DNA from 4 places in the Exiguobacterium sp. s130 genome. Region 2 is predicted to be linked to each of the others. Evidence: riboswitches for the same ligand, from Rfam matches in the RefSeq annotation. Region 2 holds a riboswitch; each other region holds the start of a gene.
The links. A riboswitch is a leader RNA that binds a small molecule or an ion and turns the genes downstream of it on or off. The one in region 2 is predicted to bind thiamine pyrophosphate.
Positions count from the first base shown of each region.

Region 1: it holds a riboswitch for thiamine pyrophosphate, as region 2 does, so the genes downstream of both, tenA (thiaminase II) here and thiT (energy-coupled thiamine transporter ThiT) in region 2, are expected to answer to the same signal.
Region 3: it holds a riboswitch for thiamine pyrophosphate, as region 2 does, so the genes downstream of both, HZS85_RS04825 (ECF transporter S component) here and thiT (energy-coupled thiamine transporter ThiT) in region 2, are expected to answer to the same signal.
Region 4: it holds a riboswitch for thiamine pyrophosphate, as region 2 does, so the genes downstream of both, HZS85_RS10875 (3-oxoacyl-ACP reductase) here and thiT (energy-coupled thiamine transporter ThiT) in region 2, are expected to answer to the same signal.

Region 1 covers NZ_JACSNI010000003.1:219,437-227,097, forward strand. Annotated here, with positions in the region: gene abc-f (ribosomal protection-like ABC-F family protein) at 1-946, opposite strand, end outside; gene HZS85_RS08780 (DUF1002 domain-containing protein) at 1,222-2,103, opposite strand; TPP riboswitch at 2,297-2,403, shown strand; gene tenA (thiaminase II) at 2,477-3,172, shown strand; gene HZS85_RS08790 (hypothetical protein) at 3,224-3,532, shown strand; gene HZS85_RS08795 (glycoside hydrolase family 3 protein) at 3,563-5,479, opposite strand; gene HZS85_RS08800 (sporulation protein) at 5,681-6,454, opposite strand; gene HZS85_RS08805 (class I SAM-dependent methyltransferase) at 6,565-7,661, shown strand, end outside.
Region 2 covers NZ_JACSNI010000002.1:570,333-577,993, reverse strand. Annotated here, with positions in the region: gene pknB (Stk1 family PASTA domain-containing Ser/Thr kinase) at 1-1,191, shown strand, start outside; gene rsgA (ribosome small subunit-dependent GTPase A) at 1,217-2,122, shown strand; gene rpe (ribulose-phosphate 3-epimerase) at 2,125-2,781, shown strand; TPP riboswitch at 2,804-2,913, shown strand; gene thiT (energy-coupled thiamine transporter ThiT) at 2,973-3,533, shown strand; gene HZS85_RS06910 (thiamine diphosphokinase) at 3,535-4,137, shown strand; gene HZS85_RS06905 (amino acid permease) at 4,193-5,596, opposite strand; gene rpmB (50S ribosomal protein L28) at 5,737-5,925, opposite strand; gene HZS85_RS06895 (Asp23/Gls24 family envelope stress response protein) at 6,209-6,571, shown strand; gene HZS85_RS06890 (DAK2 domain-containing protein) at 6,597-7,661, shown strand, end outside.
Region 3 covers NZ_JACSNI010000002.1:189,515-197,175, reverse strand. Annotated here, with positions in the region: gene HZS85_RS04830 (ABC transporter ATP-binding protein) at 1-1,397, opposite strand, end outside; gene HZS85_RS04825 (ECF transporter S component) at 1,394-1,966, opposite strand; TPP riboswitch at 2,067-2,166, opposite strand; gene HZS85_RS04820 (50S ribosomal protein L25/general stress protein Ctc) at 2,262-2,933, opposite strand; gene HZS85_RS04815 (GNAT family N-acetyltransferase) at 3,224-4,774, opposite strand; gene HZS85_RS04810 (glycerol-3-phosphate acyltransferase) at 4,788-5,318, opposite strand; gene HZS85_RS04805 (DEAD/DEAH box helicase) at 5,315-7,661, opposite strand, start outside.
Region 4 covers NZ_JACSNI010000003.1:605,036-612,696, reverse strand. Annotated here, with positions in the region: one part of gene HZS85_RS10895 (IS3 family transposase) at 1-513, shown strand, start outside; gene HZS85_RS10890 (hypothetical protein) at 634-858, opposite strand; gene HZS85_RS10885 (hypothetical protein) at 889-1,290, opposite strand; gene HZS85_RS10880 (LLM class flavin-dependent oxidoreductase) at 1,614-2,918, opposite strand; gene HZS85_RS10875 (3-oxoacyl-ACP reductase) at 2,973-3,725, opposite strand; TPP riboswitch at 3,860-3,960, opposite strand; gene HZS85_RS10870 (hypothetical protein) at 4,400-4,537, opposite strand; gene galU (UTP--glucose-1-phosphate uridylyltransferase GalU) at 4,770-5,636, opposite strand; gene HZS85_RS10860 (glycosyltransferase) at 5,671-7,167, opposite strand; gene HZS85_RS10855 (CDP-glycerol glycerophosphotransferase family protein) at 7,545-7,661, shown strand, end outside.

The DNA of each region.
Region 1 (7,661 bases), on a different contig from region 2:
TGGCTTCGAGTTGCGGTCGTTTGATCCGTTCGATTCGCTCGAGTGCCCGCTCCATCGATTTTGCTTTACGGAATAATTTCTCACTCGGTGGAGATGCTTCGTTTGCCCACTGCCGTAGTCGACGAATCGCTTCCTTCATCTTCTTGATTTTTTTCTGTTGTTCCTGATAGGCGTGGAACTGTTCCATCAAGCGACGTTCTCGTTCGACGACGAACGCACTGTAGTTCCCTAGATAGGAGGTCAGTTCACCATCTTCAAGCTCGACGATCGAGGTGACGACGGCGTCTAAGAAGACCCGGTCGTGAGAGACGAGCAGGATAGTTCCAGTGTAGTCCCGTAAGAATTGTTCTAACCATTCAACGGCAGCTAAATCAAGATGGTTCGTCGGCTCATCAAGGATTAGGAGGTGTGGTTCCATCAGCAACATGCGACCGAGGCAAATCTTAGTTTGCTCACCGCCGCTCAACTGATGGAAAGGGCGAGTGAGTAACGGACGTAAATGTAATCCGTTCACCATGCGCTCGATCTTCGAGTCGAGTAGATAGCCATCTTTTTGTTCGAATGCATTTGTCGCTTCCGCATATCGAACGAGTAGTGCATCCAGATCATCTGGCGCTGTCGCCATCAAAAGCTCCAACTGTTGCATCCGAGAACGGATTGCGAGGATCTCTTCAAACGCCGCCCAAAGGACGTCGAGTCCGGTCATCGTTTCGGTATAAGTGGGAAGTTGTTCCAAGTAGCCAATCGTCAAACCGTTCTTTTGATAGATGACGCCACCGTCCGGTTGGTCAAGGCGAGCAAGTAAGCGGAGTAATGTCGTTTTACCACTCCCGTTTCGTCCAATCAGACCGACACGATCGTGTTCGTTTAAGAAGAGGGAAACGTCCGTTAAGATCGTTTCGCCTCCGAATTGTTTTGTCAGATGTTGAATGTCGCAAATCATCATAATGAGTTGATCCTTTCGCGCGCATTAAAAAAAGGAGAGCGCAAATAGCACTCTCCCTAGTGTGTGAAAGATGCGCTTTGCTGTATTTTTCAATCATGAAGTTCTAAAAAGGGCAGACGGGTGCCTTAGAACGCCATTCCATGAAAAATCGCGCGCAACAGATACAATTGTTCCATTAACCAATGTTTGCACGCAGCAAAGTCCATCATTTCACACCACCTTTCGTTTCAGATACAATCAGTTTACCATTATCTTGTTAATTGCGGAAGTCTGAATTATTTGAACACACCAGCAATCGAGCTGAAGAAGTCACTCAGACCATCAAATAATTTAGCGAAGAATCCTTTTGTCTCCTCGGACGTTGCAAACGCATGGATGTCTTGACCAGCATTTTTTAGTCCACTCTCGATTTGCCCCCAGTTGATGTTCGCTTGCTCCATTTGATTGAATAGATTCGTCAACCGATCCATCTGTGCATCAGACAGTTGGATGTTGTTGTTTTGAATGACTTGGACGATCAGGTTTTCGATCTCGACTTTTGTTTCCGGTTTTTGATTGGCGATTTCGGCCTTGATCTCATTCATCAAATCAGCGACTTTATCTGTCCCGACTGTCTTCCCGACGTCTGAAGTGACCGATAATTCTTGCTGTGCTAAATCTTTCCGTTCGTCACTCAGCTTGATTCCGGTCTCAGCCGAAGTTTGATCATAGGCTTTCATGATTCCTGTCAGTGCCGATGTTCCAGTCACTTTATAAGGAGAAGTGATCGTGATGTCGGCATCTTTGACACCTGCCGTGACGAGAGCGTTCAAGTACATATCCTTCGTCACCCACGTAATGTTTTCCGTCGCAACGGAAAGTCCGTCACCTTTTTCCGTCAATTCGATTTTAGCGGATGAATACATGTTGCCACCTTTTTGCGACTGGGGAATGTTTTTCCCGAGATATTTTTCTTCGTCAGCAGAAGTGGCGATGATCGGCGTGATGCCTTCCGGTGCATTGAGACGGGAAAGCACCCAAGCCTTATCCTTTGCGCCGAGCGACTCCCCGAGAGTGACGATTGTTTTATCAACGACTTGCTCAGCGGATGCGGCTGTCGGAAGTAATAAAGCAGAAGCGATAACGGCTGACGCCATGATTTTTGTTGGTGTATGCATAATGAATTCCTCCAATTGTAAGTAACAGAATGAACTATAGTATCAGGTACTAAAATTAGTGTACGAGAACGAAAGAAGTTCGGAATCGGTCTGTAGATGGAGACGGCATCCGTCTTCTGACACTCCATAGTATAGCGAAAAGAGGACAACTTGACTTCCATTTTCAGCATGCTATAGTGAATTTGAATCGAATAATGACCACTAGGGGAGTCGGTAGACCGACTGAGACGAACGAAGACGTTCGGACCCTTTGAACCTGATTAAGTTCGTACTTACGGAGGGAAGTGGCGTCAAGTCTTGTTCTTCTTGCGCCATGCCCGTGTGTTTCGGGGTGGTGTTTTTTCGTATCATACTAAACGAGGAGGATGAGATCATGACATTCACACAAGAAATCAAACAAGCGGCACAAGCGTATTGGGATAGTAGTTTTACCCACCCATTCGTACAAGGAATCGGCGAGGGAACGTTACCGCTCTCGAAATTTCGGCATTACGTCATGCAGGATGCCTATTATTTAAAACACTTTGCGAAGATTCAAGCGAAGGCAGCGTCAAAAGCAGACGACTTCGCGACGATCGCGACACTTGCCGAGCATGCTACTTCGACTTACGAGGCAGAGTTGAGCTTACATCAATCATTTTTTGAGCCGCTCGGTATTACGGAAGCAGATCTTGAAGCATTTGAACCGGCACCGACAGCATATGCTTACGTCTCCCACATGCATCATGCGAGTGAAGGGACGCTTGGTGAGACGATTGCTGCCATCTTGCCATGTTACTGGTTGTATTATGAAGTTGGACAACAATTATTGACGTGTACACCGGATGAAAAAATCTATCAGCAATGGATCGACACATATAGTTCGGAATGGTTCAAAAAGGTCGTCTTTGAACAGATTGCACGGCTTGATGCGTTGGCGGAACAAGCAAGCTCGGCTGAACGAGAGCGGATGAAACGGCATTTCGTGACGAGCTGTTATTATGAGTTGCTATTTTGGCATATGGGATGGACGGAAGAAACGTTTACGTCGATTTACGAGACGATTCCAGCACGGACGGTATCTTCTTAAACGAATAGATGGTAGAATTAGGTATATATCATAGTGAGAGTAGGGATCAAAATGGAAATCTTTATCATTTTGCTGATCATTATCGTTGCCTACGTTGTACAACGTATGCTTGGAAAAGCGAACGTTAGATTTGCTGGATATATCATCCCCCTTTTAGTGACGATGTATGGCACATATGCTACCATCTGGAATTTGAAGGTGACGTTCAAGTTTGAATTTAGCGTCGGTAGCTTCATTTCGACTGTCATAATGATTGTCATTTATGGACTGCTGATCTACTCACTTTACCGCGTCTACCATCGTGCGAAAGAAGAAGCGGAATATCCGTATCAAGCATTAAAAGACCGAGGCATCCTTTAAAGGGGGCTCGGTCTTTTGTGTATCATGTTCTCATTTTTTCCAGTTTTTAAAGCCATCACCGAATTCGAGATGCAGTTGATCGGTAAAGACACCGTTCTGAAAGACCGGCACATCAACCGGTAAAGTGCCTTGCGGTTTGAACGTTCCGAAAATTGCTCGAATACCAGCAGGGAGGTTCGGTCCCGCTGATTTCAGATTGCCTGCTTCAGAGTCCGGTCCGTTCGGATCCCCTTTAAAACCATAGACGAGGACGTGTGCCGGTGCGTCCGGTTGAACGGCGACATCGTATGGATTACGGAGGCTAAGCAAGGCGGATGGTGTATTTGTTTGTTTCGCATACCGGAAGATTGAAGCTGGAATCGCTTGCTCTGGTGCAGTAGGCAGTAGTTTGGCACTCGTATTGACGTTTGAACCAACGATGATGTAATCTGCTGCATCGAGTTGTGCCCGTAGTGTCGGGTTTTGGTCGAGCGGTAGCGTAGTAGCCGAGTAATTCGCTGTCGTTACGTGCCAGTTCCGGTTCTTAGGCAGGGAAGCAATCGTCTTTTTCATGCTGTCCGTTTGATCCGTCGCAGGGGCGATCACAAGAACGTTTGCATTCTTTTTCGGCTTGAAGGGTAACGTCCGCTGATCATTTTTCAGGAGTGTGACCGCGGCTTCCGTCATCGCGCGTTCTTTTGCTTTATGTTCGGGACTACCGACGATTTGGTTCGCTTGCGCGAGTTTATCAGCTAAGGATGTCGTATCCGTCGTGCCATTCCATATTCCGCGTTCTGCCTTCAGCGTCAGGATCCGCTCGACCGATTGATCAATCCGTTCCTCTGACAGACGTCCGTCTTTGACTGCCGCAATCACGTCCTTAAAAATCTGGTCGAGTTTTGTGACATCCTGCTCGGAACGAAGAATCGTCGGCATGAGCGCGATGTCGACACCGGCGTCAAATGTTTTCAGAACGGCTTCTGATTCCGTAAAATTGTCGGCGATCGCCTGCATATTCAAAGCATCCGTGATGACGATGCCATCGTAGCCGAGTTTTTCGCGCAGTACGCCCGTGATGACGTCATCCGACAATGTCGCAGGTAAAGGGAAAGTGCCGTTTTTTGACGTGACGACTTCAGACTCGATTTGCGGCATTCCGATGTGTCCTGTCATGATCATATCGATGTCTTCGGCGATGGCTCGCTTGAACGGGACGAGCTCGACTTGTTCCAGCTCCTCCAGGGACCGGTCGACAACCGGCAAGCCATAATGGGAATCGATCGCGGTATCGCCGTGACCCGGGAAGTGTTTCGCGGTCGCTGCGACGCCTTCAGTTTGAATACCCTTCATCAAAGCGGAACCGAGCGTTCCGACGAGCTCCGGGTCACTTGAGAACGAGCGAACACCGATGACGGGATTTCCAGGGTTACTGTTGACGTCAAGAACCGGACCGAAGTTGACATTGATGCCAAGCGCATGCAGTTCGGAACCGATGATATGACCGGCATCATTGGCATACGCGCTACTACGGGTCGCACCTAACGCCATATTGCCGGGTAAGTTCGTTCCTGTTCCGAGCCGAGTGACGATGCCACCTTCTTGGTCGATCGTGACAAAGAGCGGAATATCGTTGCTGTCATCTTGTTTGACGACTTCTTGCAGATCATGAACGAGTTTTGTCGTCTGTTCGGTTTCACTGACGTTCTCAGCAAACAAGATGACGCCACCTAAATCATAGCGGTCGATGATGTTCGCGACTTCCGGAGCAAGCGACGTATGGTTACTGCCATTCCACTGCCGGAAGTCCGGCATGATCATCTGTCCGATTTTTTGTTCGAGTGTCATCATGTCGATTTTTTGACTGATCCGATCTGCTGAAGATCCTGCCTCTGCCATGACAGGCAAACTACTTGAGACGAGTACTGCTGCGAGTCCTGCTGTTAACGTGAATTGCCCAATCCTTTTCATGATGTACATCCTCCTCTAGTCAAACCACGACTGGAATACTTTTCAATACGGACAGTATAGCAAGGTGCTTGTTTTAAAACAATATTTTATTTGAAAACGATTACATTAGCAAATAAGTTTTAATAATGTTTTTGTGCATTCCGATTTGAAAAAAAAAATGACTCCCCTTGAAGAGGAATCACTTTTTAGTCATTCGATCGATCAGCTATAGCGCTCCACGATGTTTGTCAGCTGGCGTTCGACAAATGACTGATCCTGCAGTTCACTATTGGATAGGCGGAGTTTGATCATCGACTCATCCGCTCCAGCCATTTCACTGAACAATGATCCGAGACTATGCGCACGACGATCGACTTGGACGATTAAATCAATCCCTGAGCTGTCTTGGAGCATGATGATTTCGATCTCATCCAGTTTATGAGCGTAGTGTGTATTGCGTGCTGAGTATTCAAGTTCCTGAGCAATCGGTAAATCTTTACGGAATCGTCCAGGTAATTTTTCTGTATCGGCTTTCTTTAACCGGAAGCCAAGTGACTCCATGGCATCTAAGACCGTCGTTTGATAACGGTTTGCTTCGACGATGACAGCGTCACGGTCCGACGGATCAACGGATTGTGCGATGTCAAGTCCGGTCTCGATCCATGATTTCGATTGGCTGACGGAGAGTGGCGTATTTAGTGGCACACGTAATGTGAATGGAATTTCCCGCTCGACACCCGCTTCGATCGTGAACTTCGCTTCATTTAAGGCAAACCGGTCGAGCGTAAAGGTCGTAAACGTCGTACTATCATTGACTTCTTGTTTGTACTGCGTGTTGAATTCAAGATAAATCCGGTCAATTTCTTGATCGACGTTTCCACCTTTGATATGGACGACACCGTGGATTTGACCGCCTGGTTCACAGCGATCATCCGTCAACCGTGTGTCGACCGTTGCAGCACCGATTCCGATTTGTGAGAGAATTTTTTTGAACATGATGCATTCCTCCTTTTGATTACGTACGAATGATGAAGCGTGTAAACTTGTCGAACAGGTACGAATTTGCTACAGTTTCGAAAGAACATTAGAAAAGGACGGGACGACTAGTGGAACTACATGAATTAAAAGCGAACCTTGCTTCGAAAATCACGCAAGGAGTACTGATCCATGCAACGATGAGCAATCCGCGTCAAAAATCCAATGATCTCCGACGAATCAAGGTAAAACCGATTCTATTAAGAGATACGGTGATGATGCAGGTTGAGTTTCAATTTGAACGCGTCATGAAGCATGAAAATATTTTAGTGGAGGATTTCATCGGTCGACTCGATGACTGGTTCACGGAATTCCGGCAATTCCTCTTCCGTTTTGAAAAAGAAGAATGGCAGTTCCAGCTCTCGAAAAAGATGAAAGTCGCGATCAAGACATCCCAAAAGGAACCAATGAAAGCACTCTTGTCGCATGACCGAAAAAAAACCTATCTATTAGAAGACGGTGTACCGGTTCCGTTTCTGATTCGTCTAGGTGTGATGACGGAAGCGGGGCAAGTCAAAAAACAGAAGTACGATAAGTTCAAGCAAATCAATCGCTTCCTTGAATTCGTCGAGGATAGCATCGCCGCCTTACCAACAGGAAAAAAACTGCGGATTTTAGACTTTGGTTGCGGGAAATCGTATTTGACGTTCGCTCTCTACCATTATTTAAAAGTCGTCAAAGGATTCGACCTTGAAGTGACAGGTCTTGATTTAAAGAAAGAAGTTATCGAAGAATGTACGCAAATTGCACGTGATCTGGATTATACCGATCTGACATTCCGCGTCGGAGACGTTCATGATTATACAGGGGAGACGGAAGTCGACCTGATGGTGACGCTTCACGCTTGTGATGTTGCGACGGACGTCGCACTCGCGCGAGCTGTCGACTGGAATGCATCAGTCATCCTAAGTGTACCGTGTTGTCAAAAGGAACTGAACCGTCAATTGGACTGCGCTCCGCTTGATGTCATGCTCCAGCACGGACTGATCAAAGAAAAATTCGCATCACTTGCGACGGACTCGATTCGTGCCGAGTTATTGACGCTTGTAGGATATGAAGCGCAATTGCTTGAATTCATCGATCTTGAGCACACACCGAAGAACATCTTGATCCGTGCGTACAAACAAAACAAGCGACCAACGGAAGAAAAAATCGACCGGTACATCGC
Region 2 (7,661 bases):
GCAAAAGCACCGCATGACCGTCAGCAGTCCGTCGCAGCCTTTAAGGCAGATATGGTGACGGCGTTGTCTGACGAACGAGCAAGTGAAGGCATCCGAGGTGCAGAAGAGGATGAGATGGAAAAGACGATGGTCTTATCACCTGTACAAGTGCCAGAAGAATCAAAAGCGGAACCGGACACACCTGTCGTCACGACCGTTCAACCGAAACCGTCAGAAAAGAAAAAGAAAAAACGCTGGTGGGTCATCCTATTATTACTGGTATTACTCGGTGGAGCGGCTACGACGTTTGCGATGTGGCCGGATCCTACCGTTACGGTACCGTCCGTCGTCAAAACGGATGGAGATGAAGCGGAAACGAAGCTTGAGAAACTTGGATTTGTTGTCGAGACGACAGAACGAAACAGTGATACGGTCGATGAGGGAGACGTCATCAGTCAGACACCGCGTGAAAACGCACAGGTCAAGAAGGGCTCGACAGTCAACTTGGTCGTCTCTACCGGAAGTGCTCCGGTCGAAGTACCGGATGTGACAGATGACGCTGAAAAAGAGGCGATTGAGACGTTAAAAGAGGCTGGATTCGCTAAAGTCGAGGTCGAACGTGAAAAGTCGGATGAAATCGAGCGAGGTAATGTGATCCGGCAATCGATCTCGGCTGGTACGGAGGTCATCGCGAAAGAACAAACGATTACGATCACCGTCTCGGAAGGAACATCTTCCTTCGAGTTGAAGGATTTGACGAACTTATCGAGTGACGAAGCAAAAGCCTACCTGGACGAAAAAGGGCTCGATGGAACGTTCGAGCAAGAATTTTCTAGCGACGTGAAACTCGATCAAGTTATCCGTCAATTCCCACAAGCAGGGACTCAAGTCGAACCGAACGACTCCGTGACGGTCTTCATCTCAAAAGGTGAGGAAGAAAAAACGTTGACAGCGACGTTCCCTGAAAAGGTCGTCTATGACGCAGTCAGCGAGAACGAGGACGAGGAACCACCGAAACAAGTCATCCGGATTGAGACGGAAGATGCGAAAGGGAAGCGGACCGTCATCGAAGAATCAATTGACCAAGATGAGACATTCGACGTGCCGGTGACGATTGATCCGGGAGAAGAAGGCAAGATTACGATTTATAAAGACGATACGGTGTATCGTTCAAAAACCATCACGTACAATCAAGCAAAAGACGCACAGTGAATGTGATGAAAAAGGAGTGCATAGGATGACGGAACAACGCATCGAAGAGAATCGAGAAGGAACGATCATACGCCTGCAGGGTGGCTTTTATGATGTCATGACACCAGAAGGAGAGGTCCGTTCACGGGCAAGAGGGAATTTCCGAAAACGCGGCATCAGTCCAGTTGTTGGAGACGAAGTCGTTCTTCATATCGAAAGTGAGACCGGGTATATTCTCGAAGTGAAGGAGCGGGACAACTTTTTAGTACGCCCGCCTGTCGCGAATATCGATCAAGCGTTGCTTGTCGTCTCGGCTGCAGAACCTGATTTTTCAGCGCACTTGCTCGATCGTTTCCTCGTCTTGATCGAAGCGAAGGAAATCCAACCCGTCATCCTGTTAACGAAGATGGACTTGCTTGATGATGTCAAAGGTCCTGCAGTTAGAGAGGCAATTGCCGCTTACCGGAAGATTGGATATACGGTCATCGAGACATCCAGTGAGACGTTGTCGGGTGTTGAGCAAGTCCGTCCGTTACTGGCCGGGAAAACGAGTGTTCTTGCCGGACAATCTGGAGTTGGGAAAAGTTCGCTCTTGAACGCACTTGAACCAACACTCGACTTAGAGACGAGTGCGATTTCGAAATCACTCGGACGTGGGCGGCATACGACACGACACGTCACGTTGATGCCACTTGCCGAAGGCTTGATTGCTGATACACCAGGTTTCTCGAACCTTGATTTTCCGTATGATATGGAAATCGAGGATGTACGGTGGAGTTTTCCTGAATTCGTGGCTGTACAGGACGAATGTAAGTATCGAGGATGTTTGCACTTGAATGAACCCGGATGTGCTGTCAAGGAAGCCGTCGAAGCACAAGAAATCATGTCCTCTCGTTATGAGAACTATGGTATGTTTATAGACGAAATCAAGAATCGAGCCCGGAGGTATTGAAGATGATTAAAATTGCACCATCTATCTTATCAGCAGATTTTGCGAATCTTGAGCGTGATGTCAAAGCAGTCGAGGCAGCAGGCGCGGACTATATCCATTTCGATGTCATGGATGGTCAGTTCGTACCGAATATCTCGTTTGGACTACCTGTGCTCAGCAGTTTACGTCAAAAGACGGATATGGTCCTTGATGTCCATTTAATGATTGACCAGCCAGAACGTTTCGTTGAAGATTTCGTTAAGGCAGGGGCAGATATCGTGACGTTCCACGTCGAAGCGACGAACCACGTCCACCGTGTTTTACAACAAATCAAGCTATCCGGTGCAAAAGCAGGGGTCGTCTTGAATCCTCACACGCCATTATCGACGATTGAACACGTCCTTGAGGATGTCGATATGGTCTTATTGATGACGGTCAATCCGGGCTTTGGTGGACAAGCCTTCATCGAGAATGTCATGCCAAAACTCGCATCACTTGCACAAATGAAAGCAGATCGTGATCTGACATTTGAAATCGAGATTGATGGTGGCGTCAACCCGGAAACAGCAAAACTTTGCATCGAAAACGGCGCGAACGTTCTTGTCGCGGGATCAGCAATCTACAATGCACCAGATTATGCGGAAGCGATCACTAGCATTCGTCAAGGGGCTGCCGTATAATAAGAACGAGAAAACGAAATATGATGACCGCAAGGGGTGTCGCTTGAAAAGCGGCTGAGAGGAGTCTTTTAGACTTTAACCCTTCGAACCTGTTCCGTTCAAACGGACGTAGGGATGTGGCGCACGCAGGCAGTACGGCGTTCGTCGTATTGCCTTTTTGCGTCCTCTCGTACAATGAAGGAGGAAATAGCATGAAACGGTTACAAATGATGATGGAAATTGCCATCTTCGCAAGTCTCGGGGTCGTCTTTGATTTACTGATTCCATTTAAAATGCCACAAGGCGGTTCAATCAGCTTAGCGATGTTACCGATCTTTGTCATGGCATTTCGCCACGGTGTCATCGGAGGTGTCGTCACAGGAGCGCTTGTTGGTACGATCCAACTGATGTTCGCCCCACAAGTCTTGACGATCGTCCAACCATTACTCGATTACACGATTGCATACGGTGTCGTCGGACTGAGCGGTCTGTTCGCCCGTCAGGTTAGACAAACTGCACGTAACGGACAAAAGAAACGTTTGATGGCGTTCGTTCTCCTTGCAACACTATTAGGCGCAGGACTCCGTTATATCTGTCATGTCATCAGCGGAATCGTGTTCTTCGCGAAATATGCAGAAGGTCCAGTCGTGCCATATTCATTAGTTTATAACGCGACATACATGGTACCATCTTATGTTTTATGCGGTGTCGTCGCGGGTCTCCTCTTTACAACTGCGCCACGTTTACTACGTTATTCAGCACGAGGCGTCTGAGATGCGGGCGATTCTCGTGTGCGCCGGTCCTCAAGAAGAAGTGCCTGATTTGCGGATGCTTTGTCAGTCTAGTGATTTCATCATTGGTGTCGATGGTGGTGTTCAGACTATTGAATTGTTTGGGCTGACATGCGACATGACGATCGGTGATTTTGATTCGCTTGGTTACGTACCTGAAGGAGCAATCGTTCATCCGGCTGAGAAAGATGAGACGGATCTCGAACTCGCCCTTCGTACAGTATCAGAGATGAAACGGTTTGATGATACTATCATCGTCGGAGCAACAGGTGGACGACTCGACATGACCGTTCAAAATGTGTATTTATTGAAGCAATACCCTGAAGCGCGACTCGTCACGAAACGGGAAGAGGTGCGATATTTGGCAGTAGGATCGTATGCAGTCGAAGCCGAAAGCTATCATTATCTTTCTTTCATTCCACTTGTGCCGTCAATCTTGAGTTTAGCTGGAGTCAAATATCCACTTGATATGCATCCTGTTCCGGTCGGAGGTTCCTTGACCGTCAGTAATGAATGGAGTACGTCAGAAGCGACAGTAGAGCTCCATCAAGGAGAACTATTGATGATGCGAACACTTAAGGAATAGAACAAGCATATGAAAAAAGGCCGTGGATGATACCGCGGCCTCTTTTCATATGGCATTATTCTTCGAGTTGGGAAGGGGCGACTCGAATGTCACTTTGAGCCGATAGGTGTTTTCCTTTAATGAACAGATGATAGCTTCCCCACATGACGAGGAAAAATGGAACACCGATGTATAAAGCAATTCGTTGATCCGCTTGAAACGCAAGACTGAAAAGGACAACGACATTAAGTGTCAACGATATCAACGGTAATGCTGGATAGAATGGCGTCTTGAACTTTAGTTCGGATAGATCATGTCCGTTTCGGATGAACTGACGGCGGAACGCAAGTTGCGAAGCGGAAATTGAAATCCAACCGACTTGAGCACCGAGTCCAGCTAAAGACAAGAGCCAGATAAAGACGGTATCCTCTGCGAAAAAAGCTGTCAGAAGAGATAACATCGCAAACATCATCGTAAAGAGTAAAGCGCGCATCGGCACACCACGGGCATTAACATAAGATAATTTCTTTGAAATCATCCCTTCTTGTGCCATTGCCCATAACATTCGGGTCGCGGCATACAATCCCGAGTTCCCGACGGATAATAGTGCTGTCAAGACGACGATGTTCATCAAGTCAGCGGCATACGGGATGCCGATCGCATCAAAGACCATGATGAATGGACTACTGACTCCGCCAGCCGTCTCATACGGAATCAATGCACCGACGATCGTGATCGATAAGACAAAGAAAATGAACGTGCGCCAAACTGTATTCCGGATAGCTTTTGGAATCGATTTTTCAGGCTTATCGGACTCCCCAGCCGCGACACCGATCAATTCGGTCCCCTGAAAAGCAAAGTTGACAGCAATCATCGTCGTCAAGACACCGAGAATTCCGTTCGGAAACCAACCGCTTGCCGTGAAGTTTGCAAACAATGAGGATGGACGATCTGCTTCCATCGGTAACCAGCTAAACCAAGCTGCGCCACCAAGAATGATGAAGAAAAGAATGGCGAGTACCTTTAAACTTGAGAACCAGAATTCCGCTTCCCCGAACGCTTTGGCGGAGACGGCGTTTAAACCGAATAACAAGACCGTAAAGACGGTACACCAGACAACGACCGGCACATTCGGAAACCAACGGTCCATCAAACTACCTGCAGCTGTGATTTCAAGTGCGACCGTCACAGCCCAGCCGAGCCAGTAAATCCAACCGACGGCAAAGCCGACCCCTGGTCCGATAAAGCGGGTCGTATAGGTCTGAAATGACCCCGAGACCGGCAGATAGACCGCTAATTCTCCAAGACATAACATCGTCAGATACATGATGGTCCCACCCACGATGTAACTGAGGACCGCCCCGAGAGGTCCTGCTTGTGAAATCGTTAATCCTGACCCTAAAAATAAGCCTGTTCCGATAATTCCACCGAGTGAAATCATGAACAGGTGTCGACTCGTCATCTCTCGTTTGAGTTGCATGATGACTTCCCCCAATTCTGACAAAATAAAGTACGTTCCTATTGTAAGCGTTTTCAATAAAAGCGACAATTAGTTTATGAGAAAAATAAATGAGGGCATAAAAAAACCGGAAGGGAAGATTCCCATCCGGTGGTTGCGCCTTATACGCGTTCGACTTTACCTGATTTAAGAGCTCGAGCTGAAACCCAAACCTTTTTTGGCTTACCGTCGACGAGGATACGTACTTTTTGTACGTTGACTCCCCAAGTACGTTTTGTTTTGTTCAATGCGTGTGAACGGTTGTTACCCGACTTTGGCGATTTCCCAGTAACGTAGCATTTACGTGCCATGCGTTCCGCCTCCTTTTATGTTGTTTTGCGTTCGTCCTAATAGACACTTTGCTATCTTAGCATGGTGTCAGGGCGGTTGCAACATAAAAAAAGTAGCTGACAAGAAAAAAACTTGACAGACAACCTCGAAATTTAAAATAATGGATGAGGATGATGGTAAAAGTTCATTTGACCGCTACTATTTTTCACTTATTCATTGTATAGTCAGTACGGCGACTTTTCAATAGTAGGTCCTTATAGTAGAATTATGAGAAGAATACAATATTCAAAGGGGGCTACTCAGGTGGCGATCGAGATGAAAACGACCTATGGAAAGATTGATGTAGATAATGATGTCGTCGCGCAACTTGCGGGCGGCGCAGCAATGGAATGTTTTGGTGTCGTTGGTATGGCATCCCAGTCTCAAATCAAGGATGGTCTTGCTGAACTCTTAAAACGTGAGAACTTTGCACGCGGTGTCATCGTTCGACAGGCTTCAGAGCAAGTTCATATCGATATGCATATTATCGTAAGTTATGGGACGAAAATCTCAGAGGTGGCGAACAACGTACAGAGTCGCGTGAAATACACGCTCAGTCAGGCACTAGGTCTTGACGTGACATCTGTGAACATCTTTGTCCAAGGAGTCCGCTTGACGAATGTCTAAGGCGGAAATAGAGGAGGAAACTTTAGTGAGTGTAGATCGTTTAACAGGAGCGCAGTTAGTCAAGATGATTCAAAATGGCGCGGCGAATCTTTATCAAAACGCAGATTTCGTCGATTCATTGAACGTCTTCCCTGTGCCAGATGGTGATACGGGAACGAACATGAATTTGACGATGACTTCAGGAGCAAAAGAAGCAGGTAAATCCACTTCGGATTCTGTATCGGAAGTCGCGAACGTCTTCGCACGTGGATTATTAATGGGGGCGCGCGGAAACTCTGGCGTCATCTTAAGTCAATTGTTCCGTGGATTCTCGAAATCAATCGAAGGCAAAACAACGATTGATACGAAGGAATTCGCAGATGCATTACAAAAAGGTGTCGATACAGCATACAAAGCAGTCATGAAACCGGTCGAAGGGACAATCTTGACAGTTGCCCGTGAAACAGCTGTCGCTGCTATCGCACAATCTGAGACGACGACGGATTTCTTAGAGTTGATGCGTCAACTCGTCGAAGCTTCGAAAGTATCGCTCGACGGTACACCAGAACTTCTTCCTGTATTAAAAGAAGTCGGCGTCGTTGACTCTGGTGGTCAAGGTCTCGTCTGTATCTATGAAGGATTCCTCGCGACACTCGAAGGAAAAGAACTTGATAAGCCACATGCGCCAGTCATGGAAGCACTCGTCGAAGCAGAGCATCATAAATCGGCTCAAAGCTTCATGTCGACAGAAGAGATCCATTACGGTTACTGTACGGAAATCATGGTTCGCTTCCAAGATGACAAGTTAGCAAATGCACCGTTCAGTGAAGAAGCATTCCGGAACGAATTATCGGAATTCGGTGATTCGTTGCTCGTCGTCGCGGACGAAGAGCTCCTTAAAGTTCACGTCCACGTCGAAACGCCAGGAGAAGTCATCACAAAAGGACAACGTTTCGGTGAGCTCGTTGCTGTTAAGATTGAAAATATGCGTCAACAACACTCGACGATCCTCGAAGAAGAGGGCGCGAACCAAGTCACTCCAGTCGTTGCACCGAAGGCAAAAGCAAAAGCGGCCCTTGTCACAGTCGCAATGGGTGAAGGTATCAGTGAA
Region 3 (7,661 bases), 380 kb from region 2:
ATCCGTCCTTGCTCCATGACGAGGACACGATCCGCATACCGGGCGACGAGCTCCATATCATGCGTCGCCATGACGAGTGTCGTACCGTTCTGTTGTTCCATCTGTAACTGTTCCATTAAGCGTCGTGTCGTCAATCCATCTTGTCCGAAGGTCGGTTCATCGAGCAACAACAAGTCTTTCGTTTGTCCGAGCATCGTTGCGACGCTGAGCCGTCGTTGTTGCCCCGTACTAAGAGCAAGTGGTGACTGCTGTTTGACAGATGTCAGTTCCAGCCGTTCAAGCAACGCCGCGCGCTTAACATTCGTCGCTGCCCGGTGACTCCAGTCGATTTCCGCTTCGACCGTCAGCTTAAGAAACTGCAGATCCGGTTGTTGAAAGACATAGCCGACGTGCTCATAAAAGCGACGCCGGGAGTAACGATGAACCGGACGCCCCTGGAGCTGATACGTTCCACGATTGGGAAGCAACCGCCCGAGTGTCGCAAGCAATGTACTTTTCCCGGATCCATTTGCCCCGAGCAGCATCACCCATTCTCCTGTCTGCATGGAAAATGTCGCATCGGTCAATGGATATGGTGCTTTCGTCGATAATGCAGCGACGTGTAACAAAGAGCTCCCAGCTGTAGCGACAGCGGAAGGCACCTGAAGTCGCGCCGCTTGCGGTCCATCTATGGGTAACGTCTCTAAGGTATACGGATACAAAGAGGGAACGGCAATACCTTTCGTTTGAAGCTCTTTGTAATCCTGCGGGAACAGATCCCGTGGATCCGCCGTCGCAGTAATCGATCCGTCCTCAAGTAAGACGACTTGGTCGACGTACGGCAAACAGACATCAAGTTGGTGTTCGATCAAGACGATCGTTAAATCGTGTTCTTTTTGAATCCGAAAAATCAACGCCATCAGCTCATGTTGTCCGATTGGATCAATCTGAGCCGTTGGTTCATCGAGTAATAAGATCGTCGGCTCAAGTGCTAGGACCGCTGCGAGCGCGAGACGCTGTTTCATTCCTCCGGATAGACTCGCGATTGGTGTCGAGAAGGGGAGAGGGAGACCGACGAGTGCGAGTAAGCGTTCAATTCGTTCATCCATCTCCACGCGTGGAATCGAGCGATTTTCTAAACTAAAAGCGATTTCCCGTCCGATCGTCTCCATACAAAACTGTTCTTCTGGATTTTGGAACAGCACTCCGACCGAACCAGAGCGGGTAACAGTTCCAGTCTGTTCGACTTCAATCGTTTCCGGTGTCAGTCCGGCAAGGGCATGAAGTAATGTCGTCTTGCCACTCCCACTGCGACCAAGCAAAAGGGTCGTCCCGTACTCGATCGTCAGCGATACATGATCGAGCACCGATTTTATCTGACCCGGATAGCGGATGCTGAGGTCGTCGACAGTAATCATGCGACGTTCCGTTTCGCTCGTCCTGCCGCAAACCCGTTCAAGACACCGGTCGCAACAAGGCGACGGACGAGAATCGCTGCAAGCAAGCCACCGAGTAATGCGCCGCTGATCAATTGTAAGCCAGTTGTCGCAAGCAACGTCGTCGTTGTGTAGTAACCGAATCCGTTCGCGATTAGACTATAGACGATGCTACCAATCGCGGCTCCGACACCCGATAACATCAAGGTCCATGTGTCATAACGACGGTAACGCGTCATTGCGAAGACGAGTTCCGCACCAAGTCCTTGGCAGACTCCGATCAGAAGAGCGGATAAACCAAAATGACTTCCCGTGAACAGTTCGACGGCTGCCGCGACGACTTCCGCAATTAAAGCGGCACCTGGCTTTTGAATGATTGCTGCGACGAGCGGACTCGCAATGATCCAGATACCAAACATCCAGTTGGCACCGACAGGTCCGAAGATCGCTGAGATCGGTAACCAGAGTGTTGACCAACCGAGATAGATGACGCCGCAAGCGACGGCTAGCATCATCATGACCATGATTTCTTTCATTTTCCAGTGTTGCATCAGATACGTCCTCCTTTGAATGGGGGAGACGCCAAAAAAGACCGCCCTCCGTAAAAAAGAGAGCGGTCCTCAGAAAAACTGCGCGCAGCAGGAGTCATTGGATGTGATCGCTCCACTTTCCTACGCTAGTATGAACTAGATCAGGTTCGAAGGGTCCGAAGTGAATCGTCTCAGCCAATTGGGCTCCCCTAGTGGATATGGTAATAGGTGATACGCTGTTCACTTTAGGCAATCTAGCGCCTGTTGTCAAGACACAAAAAAACGATACGCAACAAAGGGCGTATCGTTAAACGACTTATTTGTTGTCTTCGTTTTCTTCAGCTGTTTCTTCTGAAGACGCTTCTGTTGCTTCCGCTTCGTTGTCTTCGCCAGCTTCTGCTTGTGCCTCTGCTTCCTCGATTTCTTCAAGATCCTGCTCGAGTGTCGATTCGACGACAGCTGCGACTTGAATGTCGCCTTCTGTAACGATGCGGAAATCTTTTTGTTCTGGAAGATCGGCTACAGAAATCGAATCGCCGATTTCGAGGTTCGTGACGTCGACTTCGACGTTCTCTGGTAATTTATCTGGCGTTGCAGCGACTGTTACTTTAAAGAGTGTTTGTGATAGGAAACCGCCAACTTTTGCACCGGCTGCTTCCCCAACGAGTACAACGTCTGCTTCGACTTCTGTTTCTTCATCCATTTTAACGGCGATGAATTCAACGTGATCGACAGTTGGTGTGAAGACATCCATATCACGGCGATTGATCAAGACGTTAATATTTTTACCGTCGAGTTTGAGTGAAATCAAGACGTTCTCACCGTTTTCTCGGACGATTTTAAGCAATTCTTTTTCTTCAAATGCGATTGGTGTACTTTCCACTTTGTAACCATACACGACGCCAAGAGCTTTTCCTTCATGACGCAATTGTTTACGGAGTGAGCGTGGACGTACCTCGCGTTTTTCGGCTGTTAAATTAACTGACATGTTCATTTCCCCCTTGAATTTGGTATAGCCCTCAAAAGGTAATGAATGTAGGAGCAGGACGAATCCTGAACAATATGAATCATGCTAAGACAATCGGTTTCAGACTCTCATGAGTCTGACGCTTTCGTGACTTTGCATTTCTCTCCCAGGTCATTACGCTGATATTGAGAAACATGTGTGAATAAGTCACCGGTTTGATGCGGTGCTAATGAGTTTATACCCCTATGTTTTAAATCCATAAACCTCTTTTTTATCTTTTTGAAGTCGAAAGACCTCCAAACCGCTTGAAATCAAGGGTTGAGAGGTCTTTCGTTTTTTTCATTCTTTATGATGATTCGTTGATTTTCACGAACTAAAACACGAACGAGACGTTCAATTTGCCGCATCGTCGTCTGTCCCATCGTCGAAATTTGAAGCCACTGATTGTAAACGAGATAGTCGCTTTCGTACTGGACGTGATACCCCTGAATGCGCAGAGCGTCGCCTAAATCAGTTGCGAACGGATGAACGATCGTCAGTATTCCCGGCGCTTGTGCTTCCTGTTGTGCGAGCAGTTGGAATCCAGTTGCGCGGACGGCTTGTTCGAGATAGGTCATCTTGATTGCTGCTTGATTAAGATCGAGGGCATCAAGCGCTGCCTGACAGGCAAGCAACAGGTTCGACGAGCCGGAAAAGGCAACCCCTTCCGCATAGAGTCCTAAATCCAGATAACGGGGAATACAGAGAGAAGGTAGGACGCGATCTGCGTGACCAATGAACGCAAGACCCGGTAAACCACCAATCGCTTTCCCGGAAACAGTCGTGACGAAAGTGCAGCCATCGTATGAGAAATGTCCGGTTCCAACAGCGCTGATCGCATCGACGACGAGTGCGGTTCGTTGATCTAACAGCACTTTTACTGCATCAAGATCATAGAGAACACCCGTTGACGTCTCACAATGCGTCAACCAAATCCAGTTGTATGCCGTTTGCCTCAATTGATGAGCGAGTTGCTCCAAATCGATCGGGTGACCGGAGGGAAGCGTATGGATATCAAAAGACTTGCCGGCACGTACCGCATGGTCAATCAAGCGTTGACCGAACTCGCCACCGTTCAGGATCAATCCATGTCCAGTGAGTTGTTGCGCGACAATATCATTGGCGAGCGTACCGCTGCCGACGGCCATCGAGACATGTGGCAAATCCAGCAACTGACACATTCGGCCACGTAAATCTTGATCGAGCTGACGCATCGAGGCCGTCCGGTGTGGACGCGGTGCTTGTTGCGCCGCTTGACGGACCGTCGGCGCAACCTCGACCGGACCGGCTAGAAAATGCAGGGGACGTAAGACATCCGCGATGACGGATCGTTCGTATGTTGCGCGCGACAACAACATCGGTACAAACTGGGCGTCACCACTACCAAGCGTCGCTGCAATCGGTGTGAAGCCGAACCGCGCGTATAGTTTTGCTTCTCGCGTCGTACCACTGATATAGACATGATCAATCGTCTCCCGCTCGAGGTAGACCATTAGAAAGCGCATCAATTGCATGAACGTACGACTATTGCGGTATTCGGGACGAACGCTAAGTAAGCGGATTTCTGCTGGATCCGTCAGTGTCTCGTCTAGCGTCACGCCCTTTTCCTCAAGCGAAAAGGGACGATGCTTTCGAATGGCGATCATCGCGACGAGTCGATCGTCTTCCTTACCGATCAAGTAAGTGTTCTGATCATGGAATCGATCAATTCGTTTCCGTTCGATGTTCGGTTGATGTTGTGGAATCTCTTCTGTGAATGTGAGGTAGTTCAATTCATGGATTGCTTCCGCGTCGTCCGCAGTTGCAATGGAAAAGTCGATCATGGAGACGTCCTCCTTATGTAATGGCTGGCTTGTGGAGTGCATCATGAGCCCACAGGACAAGTAGACTTACGGCAACGGTACACAAGATATTGACTGACCCTGCGTCTAAGAAGACGGGTAGTAACGGAAGTAAAACGACCGGAATAAGCCCCGCTTTGACACTATCTTTCGTTACGAGATAAGACAAACCGAGTATGCCTAATCCGGCAAGATATGCCCACGGCGTGATAGAGAAGACGATTCCGGAAAATACAGCGTACCCTTTACCGCCGCGTCGTGGGTGAAACAACGGAAACAAGTGACCGATGAGCACGGTGAGGGCGACCGGATAAAACATGTCTGTGATCTGTAGTGCAAGGACCGTCTTCGCGGCATCAAACAGATAAACGAATACAAAAGCCGGAAGCCCACCGGCACGATGGGCATTGCGGGCACCGATGTTTCCGGAACCAACCTGAGCCAAATCGGTACGACTGACGTACTTCCAGAGCGTACCACCTAAAATACTACCGATGAGATAACCAAGCAGGAGATCAAGGATCACCGTTGTTCCTCCTTTGTTTCTACGAGATGTACGAGTTCTTTGACGGTCAAGGCGTCACTGTCTGGAGCTGTCAGGACGGCATCGACCATTTTGGCTTTTCGATCTTGTAATTCGGTCATCTTCTCTTCGATCGTTCCGCGTGTCAGCAATTTAATGACGGTCACGTCGGATTGTTGTCCAAGGCGATGGGCGCGATCGGCTGCCTGTTGTTCAACAGCCGGATTCCACCAGCTGTCAAACAGGATGACGGTATCAGCAGTTGCGAGATTCAGTCCCGTTCCGCCGGCTTTAAGCGAAATCAAGAAGAGATCGACTTCACCGTCATTGAACCGGTCGCATAACGCGACCCGCTCTTCGAGCGGTGTCTCACCCGTCAATAGGAAATGGGGGAGGTGACGTTGCGCGAGATCTGAGCGAATGCGCTCGAGCATTTGCGTATACTGCGAGAAGATCAAGATCCGTTTTCCGGCTGCCCGTTTTTCTGCAATCAGTGAGAGCAGACGCGTTCGTTTCGTTGCTTCCCCTGTGTACCCTTCGACGAATAATCCCGGATCGTTGCAAATTTGCCGCAACCGCGTTAAGCCCGCCAGTAACTTCAAACGATCTTCACGTTTCGTTTCGTCTAAATGTTGCAACGTCTCGAGTTGCAATTTGGCGAGATACGACGCATATAACCGTTTTTGATTCGGTCCAAGCTCGACATAATGATGCTCGATCTGCTTCTTTGGTAAGTCCTGTAAGACATCTTTTTTCTCACGCCGTAATAAAAATGGTTGAATGAATTGTTGCATGTCATCAAACGACCATTTCTCAAACGTCGCTAAATCCGGCAGTAATTCCGGAAACAAGACATGGAAAATCGACCAGATGTCGCGCGGTCGATTCTCAAGTGGAGTTCCCGTCAAGGCGAACCGGCGTTTTGCTTGCAGATGTCGTAGTTGACTGACCGTTTGTGACTGCGGATTCTTCAAGTGCTGTGCTTCATCAAAGAAGACGACGTCATATACGGGGTGGCGACGGACGTCGGTCCGAAGCGTCGTGTAGGAGACGATCGTCACTGTGTTTTCAGCCAAGTACTTCAGTTCGGAAAGTCGGCTAGTTTGAGATCCCGTCACGACATGAACCGGTCGACCGGGTAAAAAGCGCTTCAGTTCCGCCTCCCAGTTGCGGAGCAGTGATGCCGGTGCGACGATCAGTGCACGACTATCCGAAATCGTTGCTACATAACCAATCGCTTGAATTGTCTTTCCAAGCCCCATCTCATCGGCCAAGATGCCGTGACATCCGTGCGCGTCCAAATTCTTCAGAAATTGAATGCCCGTCCGTTGATACGGATAGAGTCGTGACTCTAACGAATTCGGCAAGTTGAGCCGGAATCCTTGTCCGGATTTCAATTCGATCCATTTCTCGAGCAAATCGGCATGGAGATGCAGGATGGAGGCACCGATCAGATGCTTCATGTTCCGGACGGCAGGTAAGACGAGTCGCCCGTCGCGTAAGTCGCGTTCACTTGCTTCCATCTGGGCGAGAACCCGTTGCAACTGCTGAAAGGCCCGTGCCTCTAAAGATACGAACTGTCCGGATTTCAAGCGGTGATAGCGTTTTTGTAAGACAAGCGACTTCAGGACACGTTTCAGCTCGTCTTCCGGAATTCCGTCCATCGAAAAGTTGAACACAAGCCAGTCGAGGCGGTCTGTCACGTCGACTTCGATCCGCGGATGAAATGGTCCTTTTGGTAACGTCGTTCGGATGGCTTGCGTTGCAAATAACTCTAGTTGACCAAGCGCAACCCGTTCGTCAAGCAGACTCCGCAAAAAAGCATACTGCGCGGCGTCACTGGTGATGACATAGTGCGAATTCGATGGTGTTGCTTGGAATTCACGTAAATAGCGTAAGACACTTTGCTCCGTTACTTGATCCCGTCCAGCATAAATCGTCTCGTCGAGTGGATTCAGCTGAATCCCTTGATAATCAAACGACACGCGGACTTCGACTTCCCGCGCCGTTCGATCGAGATGGAGCTTAACGATCGGCGTAACGGAAACGATCCGTTCCTGTAAATCTGGACTGAACGAAACATCCGCAACCCGCTGCAAATACTCCGTCTGTCTAAGCAAACGATCGAAATAGGGCAGGGACAGTTGATGCTGCTGTTTATCCGTCAATCGGTTGAGCGTCACGACGGGTCCGGTCAGTTCGAAATGGATCGCCACCCGACGATCAGGTGTGAGACTGCGTAAATAGTTGCGCGCGCCTGCGTCGTCGACTTGAATCGCCGAGAACGGACGAATCTGTGGTGAGAGCAGTGTTGGTGTGCCGTGTGCCTGTACATGATGCATCGCC
Region 4 (7,661 bases), on a different contig from region 2:
CCGTATCGCAAGCTCTCTCGGGCGACGCACGAGCATCGCGTCGTGCCGAACCGATTGAACCGCGAATTCCGGCAGAGCGAGCCCGGGAAGGTATTCGTGACCGATATCACCTATCTCCCCATCGCCTCCGGCGAGAACGTCTATCTGTCTGTCGCCACACGCGAGATCGTGGCATACAACCTATCCACGGACCTTCGCATGGACCTCGTCTTTCAGGCGATGATTCATTCGGACCAAGGCTTCCACTACACCCATCCGGGCTACCAGCGACTCATTGGCGACCTCGGACTGGTCCAGTCCATGTCCCGTCGGGGCAACTGTCTCGACAACGCACCGATTGAATCGTTCTTCGGTCATTTGAAGGACTATGTCGCCAACCGTTCGTGCGAGTCAATCGAGGAGGTCAGCGAGGTGGTCGGGAACTACATCAGCTATTACAACTACGAACGCGGTCAATGGAACCTAAAAAAGATGACCCCGAAACAATATCGGGACCATCTGATCGCAGCATAGAAAACGTGGTCTTTTTATTAAAGTGTCCATTTTACGGGGCTCAGTTCATTAAGAGAAAAATTACCCTTTGTCTTCAGTCTGAAGCCATCATTCCGAATAAGAAATGATGGCTTTTTTATATCATTTTTCTACTTTCTTTTTTCTGTCTAGTACAATCAAAACAATCCCGATAACAAGTTCTACCGCAATTATCTTCCAAGCCAGATCTGGAATCGCCTCAAAGGCATCCCCTTCGGAGCTACCAGTCACATCTAACTCCTTAAGCAAATAAAAATCAGATAAGTAAATGGATAACCACATCTTAGTAAGTGCTGCTAATACGAAACAAAACCCCATCTTCTGCAAAGAAAAACCTCCACAAACAAAATAACAGTCTCAATAATGCGAAGTCCTCGCATTCCGATTCCGAGGACTTCTTGATGTTTTATCCATCACTAAAACAAAAATACTCATGATGCTCAATAATGTTCCAAGAACTGAAACGAGAATTGTTGTTATGCCATTAGGAATCATAAAACCTATCGGAATTAATCCCAAGAATGTTAAAACTATAATTGATTGATACGCGATATTTATCATTTTAATCACACTGTTACTGAAAAGAGATAAAATCAACGGCAACAAAAATAATCCGACGATGATCATAAGTGAAATTTTGAATACTCCTGGTTCTTCCAAGGAAATGGTACTCTCACCTACTGAATTCTTTGAAGCAACAAATAACATTGTGATAGCTGAGCACATCATCAAAAATACTAACGTAACTCTTTTTAACATGATAACCCCTCCTTACCATAAATATACCATTTTAAATTTAAAAAATGTAATTAACATACTACAAATATAACTTTTTAACAATTTATGAAGTGGGGTTATATCTTTTAAAATTTCATAATACTCGTGTCTGTGAGATTTCGCGATATAATTCAATTTTTCTGGATGCCGAGCTTCCCATTCGAGATTTTGAAGCAATGAGATTTGGATCGTTCCATCCATTTCCGACATCAAGTTCGTCAATCTAAAGTCACGCCGATTCGTGTTCGGGTCTTCAAGGATTTCTTCAAAATCTTTTCGGAATTTAGCTAAATTTTTCATCTAATTTAATCGATTAAACCTAGATGCTCTCTAAATGTAGTACTTTGATAGGACACTTTAAACAATCCTCTTTTTTGTAATTCAGGAACAATCATGTCTACAAAATCTTCTAAACTTGACGGTAATGACGGCGGCATCAAGTTGAAGCCATCTGCTACTCCCTCGTTAAACCAAAACTCCAACTGATCCACAATTTCTTCCGGAGTACCAATCAATGTCAGGTGTCCTCCTCCTGCTGCTAAATAGCCTAATAGTTCTTTGAGCGTCGGATCCGTATCTTCGATAATCTCTAGAATCGTTCGGTAGCGTCCGATGGGTCCGGAAAATTCCTCGATCGATGGTAAGGCCGGAATCTTTGCTTCGAGATCCCATGTGGAGCAGTCCTGTTGCAGAAAGAAACTCAATTGTTTCAACGCATTTTCAACCGGTAATTTTTCATCTAGTTCGGCTTTTTTGGCTAGTGCCTCTTCTCTTGTTTTACCAACATACGTTACTAAGCCTGGGTATATCTTAATCTTTCGATCTGGTGATTCAGTTTGTGTAATTTTCTTATGGAGTTTTTCACGAAAAGCATGGGCTTGTCTAAAATTCCATGACACAGAATATACGGCATCCGCATGTTTGGCTGCAAGGGCAATCCCTTCTTCAGAACCCCCCGCTTGCATCGCTACTGGCTTTCCTTGGGGACTACGCGGCGTAGACAAAGGACCTTTTACGCTGAAATAGGCTTCAGAATGATCGATAACTTGTATACGTTCAGGATCAATCAATTGGTTATCTGATCGATTCGCAAGAAAAGCCGCTTGATCCCATGATAAAAATAGCTTCTCCATCAATGTAACGAATTCGTCCGCCTTTTTATACCGCTCTTCCCTCGGTGGAAGTGCATACATTCCGTGGTTTAGTGCTTCCCAATCTGTCATCGAGGTCACTAAGTTCCAGCCTACCCTCCCCTTCGTTACGTGATCAAGGCTTAGAAGTTGCCTTGCTACTGTATACGGATTGGAGAACGTGCTCGATATCGTAGAGACTAATCCTATATGATCCGTCACTTGAGAAATAGCCGTTAGATTAATTAATGGATCCAACCAAAAGGCAGGTAAATCAGTTGCATTGGTAGCCGGAAAAGATTGATTATCCGCAAAAAATACTGCATCTAAACATCCAGCTTCCGCTATTTGAGACAAACGCTGATAATAGCGGCTCTCTCCGATTTCTTCAATTGCAGAATCAGGCATTAACCATGCGGCTTGATGATGACCACATCCATATAACAAAACGCCGATATTTAACTGATTTCTGTTCGTCATCTTCTGTTCACGAATCCCTTCTCTTACAAGCTGAGAATTTTTAAAACGCCTGCTTTAATTCATCGTTAACCCACCATCGACTGTTACGTTTTGACCGGTAATCCCAGATGCTGCTTCTGATGCCAAAAAGGCAACCAGTTGAGCCACTTCTTCTGGGCTCGTCACTTTTTTCAACGGGGTCGATTGGGCAATAAGATTAAATACTTCAGGGGTTGTCACAGCACTCGCATCTGTGACTTTCAATAACCCACCGGAGACGACATTCACGTTTATACCGTATTGACCTAGTTCTGCGGCCAGGTTACGTGTGAAACCAATCAGACCTGCTTTTGCTGTTGTGTATTCATGATAAGGAACGACGGGGTTTTGATAGAGGTTTGTTCCAATGCTGATGATACTACCGCTCTTTCGTTCCATAAATTGTGGTAAAACACTTTGGATGGTGTGAAAAGCAGCTTTTAGCGTTCCATCCAGTTGCTTTTGATAATCTTCCCACTCTAAATCGATGAACGATTTTTGAGCAACCGGATCAAATTTAAAATCTACTAATGCATTATTGACGACAACATCGATTTGACCGTAATGTGCTGTTGCGGATTGCATCATGCTCTCAACATCTTCCCGCTTCGTAACATCGGCATACAAGGCAAGTGCATTCTCTGCTCCTAGTTCGCTCACAAGCTTTTCAGCCGCCTCTTTGCTTTTATAGTAATTAATCACCACTTTAAATCCGTTGTTCACTAACACCCTTGCAATCGTCGCCCCAAGTCCTCGGCTACTTCCTGTCACTAATACTGTTCTGCTCATTCTTGTCCACTCCCTCATCCATTTTTGCAACTTAAATAGCGAAGTAGTAAACAAAAAACGCAACTCTCCAAAAGGAAAGTTGCGCACGTCTAAATAAACACATAGCAAAGAGCGACATCATCGCCTCCGCTTGTTCATCAGAGTTTACACTTTCCTACGCTAGTACGACCTAGTTCAGGTTCAAAGGGTTTGAGTAGCTACTCATCTCAGTTTAATAACACCCCTAGTGATTCTATTTAAGTTACCTTCACTTTAGTAGTCTTGTGAACACCTGTCAATGATGATGAAAGCGATTCGTTAATAGTATTTCTTTAAAGATCGAGCGTAAAAATAGGATTATTATCTGATTCGGATTACTTTGTTACGGTCATATCTTATACTAGGCAATACTGATTATCATTTTTTCTTTCTTTAATGATGTCTTAATATACGAGCGATTCGATATTTCTGATCAATTACGTGATCTAGTAGTCCGAATCATTAATATTTGCAATGTATAAAGCTTATCTTGCGTAATCATCTTATGGGGGCCATTAAGTAGTAAGTATGTCGTCTTCTCTCTTCAGTTTATATTTAATTTTTTTCGTCTTAAAGTATACGCACTCTATTTGAGAAAAATTGCACTTTGTCTTCAGTCTGAATCGACTAACTTCAGGTGGTCCTTCGTGTATCTCTTACTTTTCACTCGACTTATCCTGTAGGGAGCGCTCTACCAAAAGCACGAAAACGACTGCTGTTAGGACGCCAAGCACTCCTGGTAACACGGAAACGATCGGATCACTGAAAAATGCCGTTGGGATAAGTGCTGTCATTCCCCACTTCACACCCTTCAAGATCACAAGCGATAGAAGCAAGATCAGGAAGATTGTTTTCTTTTCGACACCTGTGAAAAATTGTCATTCTGCTTTTTTATCAGCCTTCACACCGAGCCACGTTAACATATGTAGCACCTCTCTTCTCTTTTTTTCTACGTTTTGACTAGACGGATTGGTTTCATGAATTACAAAAAAACCACTCTGAATCATGTCAGAGTGGTCCATCATGTTAAATGTCTAGTGTCTTGATGAAAGCTTTCAGCTCGTCACGCATCTCTGCATCTTTCAACGCATATTCAATCGTCGTCTTGACGAAACCGAGTTTCTCTCCGACGTCATAACGGTTACCCTCGAAATCATACGCATAGACTTGGCTATCCGCATTCAATCGCTCAATCGCATCCGTCAATTGAATCTCACCGCCTGCCCCTTCTCCTTGATTCGCTAGATAATCAAAGATATCCGGTGTCAGCACGTAACGTCCCATGATCGCGAGGTTCGATGGTGCTTTGCCCGGAGCCGGTTTTTCGACGAATTTCTTCACGTCATACAGTCGTCCGTTTTGTGAAACAGGATCGATGATGCCGTAACGATGCGTATCTTCGGGACGGACTTCTTGTACACCGATGACTGATTTTTCCGTCTGCTCGTAGACGTCCATCAATTGTTTGATTGCGGGATCATCCGACTCGACGATATCGTCCCCGAGTAAGACTGCGAACGGTTCGTTCCCGATGAATTGTTTTGCCGTCAAAATGGCGTGACCGAGACCTTTTTGTTCTTTTTGGCGGACATAGAAGATGTTCGCGAGGTTCGTCGAGAATTGAACCTTCTCGAGTAATTCCGTCTTCCCAGAGTTCTCGAGCGTGATCTCGAGTTCTTTTTGGTTATCGAAATGATCTTCGATGGCCCGTTTGTGTTTACCTGTGACGATGATGATATCTTCGATGCCGGCTTTTGCCGCTTCTTCGACGATATACTGGATCGTCGGTTTATCGAGAATCGGTAACATTTCTTTTGGCATTGCTTTTGTCGCAGGCAAGAAACGTGTCCCGAGTCCTGCTGCTGGGATAATGGCTTTCGTGATTTTCATCATAACGTTCATCCTCTTCATCGTTCAAGTAGTAGGTTTAGTTGCTTAATTCTTCTAGTAATCGTCCGTAGTTCTTTACAGCCGTCTCGAGGTACAGCGATGGCTTCGTCTCGACGCGCGCAAATGGTCGTTCGACGAGTTGCACCATCGCGGCAGCAAAAGCTTCCATGTCGTTCGCTGGAACGAGGTAGCCGTTCTCGCCGTGGGCGATGATTTCGCGTGGTCCGTATTTGACGTCATAAGAAATGACCGGACAGCCGACATTGATACTTTCCATGACCGTCAGTCCAAATCCTTCAAATTCGCTCGTCAACAGTGAGGCTTTCGATTCCCGGAACACTTCTGCCGGATTCGACGTGAAGCCGTGGATTTCAATATCGTCCTGTAAGCCGAGTTCCTCGATCAAACTCTCCATCATCGCCAGTTGCCCTTGTTCGTCCATGCCGTAGAGCACAAGCTTCGTCGCGTGACCGGATTGTTTGAAGATCGCATAACTCTTGATCAAATGATCCATCTGTTTTTGCAAACCGAATCGACCGATGAAACAAAATTGATCCTTGACCTGTTCGCGTCGTTGCGTTTGTTCTGGGACGATGAAGTGCGGAATGATGGAAATCTTCTCTTCCGGGATATTATACCGCTCCAGGATGTCTTCTTTTTGGTGATTCGTCAGACTGATGAAACGTGTCACTTTATCGGATTCCGAGAACATCGTCGTATATGATCCTTTGACGGTCGTACCATCCAAGTGTGAGTTGTGGATGACCATGATTCGTTTGACATCTGCTTTGATGTTGAGAATCGAGCGGTCCAGTAAACGCGCATCGACGAACAAGACATCACCGTCTTTAAACAATCGATTGAAGTAATACTCAAATAAGTCCTTCTCTTTTTTGAACGCTTTGTACATTCTGCCGTTGCGGTATAACTGAATCAAGATGAGCTTCGGGCGCGCCATTTCATTGTAGAACTTCTTACAATAGACATTGCCTTCCGAATCATATAGCTCTTCCATCATCTTTCCATGATGGACCGGCGAATAAATCGTCTTCCGGTGCAATTGACCGTAGACGTTATATTCCCAGCGCTCGACTTTTTTACGGGAAGCGTTCGTCATGAAATCCTCGAATTCGACGACTTGCGTTTCAGGGTAAAATTTACGGTAGAGGACATACTCATCTTCCTCATCATAATAACGAACGGCGTCACTGTTTTTTTTCTCGACGCTTTTCAATCCTTCGATTTCGCGCTCCGTTTCTTTGATGATCGGTTTGTTACGAAAACGAGTCGTTGGAATACTTAACAATTTGTAATCTGATAGCCAATCGTAGATATTTTCAAATTGTACTTTCGGACCGACCTTCTCTTCTGTTCGGAACAATTCGTAGACTTCCATGTAGTTGGCATTGTAGTTCGTCGTAACGATTGTTGAACCCGCGCCAAGTTCTTGTTCCATGAGGGCGATTCGACTCAATAACGACTTCGTTCTACCACCGTGTTTTGGTGGTAATGTCGATGTTACCGTATACAGCATCTGTCATTACTCCCCTTCACCCTTCAAGATTGATCCCTGTTTTTTCTGTGAGTTCAACCTCTATATATAGCCGACTTTGCTTTTTCATAAACCTCTTGCGATACTAGTCGCATTTACCAATACAGTTTCTATTTATCTACTTTTTTAAGAACAAAGTCAATCCGTTTTGCATAATATCCAATCATTGTCATGATTCTGCAACCAACGCTCTGTCGAAGATACGGTAACGTCTGTCTTTTCCCCATATCCTTCAGCAGTAGACTATACTGCAGTGGTTTCAATCAATCTACATCTTTGCAGAAATCGGAAGATATTGTATGGTAAGTGATGTTGTTTAAGAACGACTGAATCAGAGTATGAAAGGAAGCCACGCACCAATGAAAATCACTTGTCGTGATCATACGTTTTTGATCGAGAATCTTCCGCACCAAAGCCTACAGTTAGCGATCAATGAACAACTGATACCACTCCAAAAAATAGAGACAGCCTTTGTG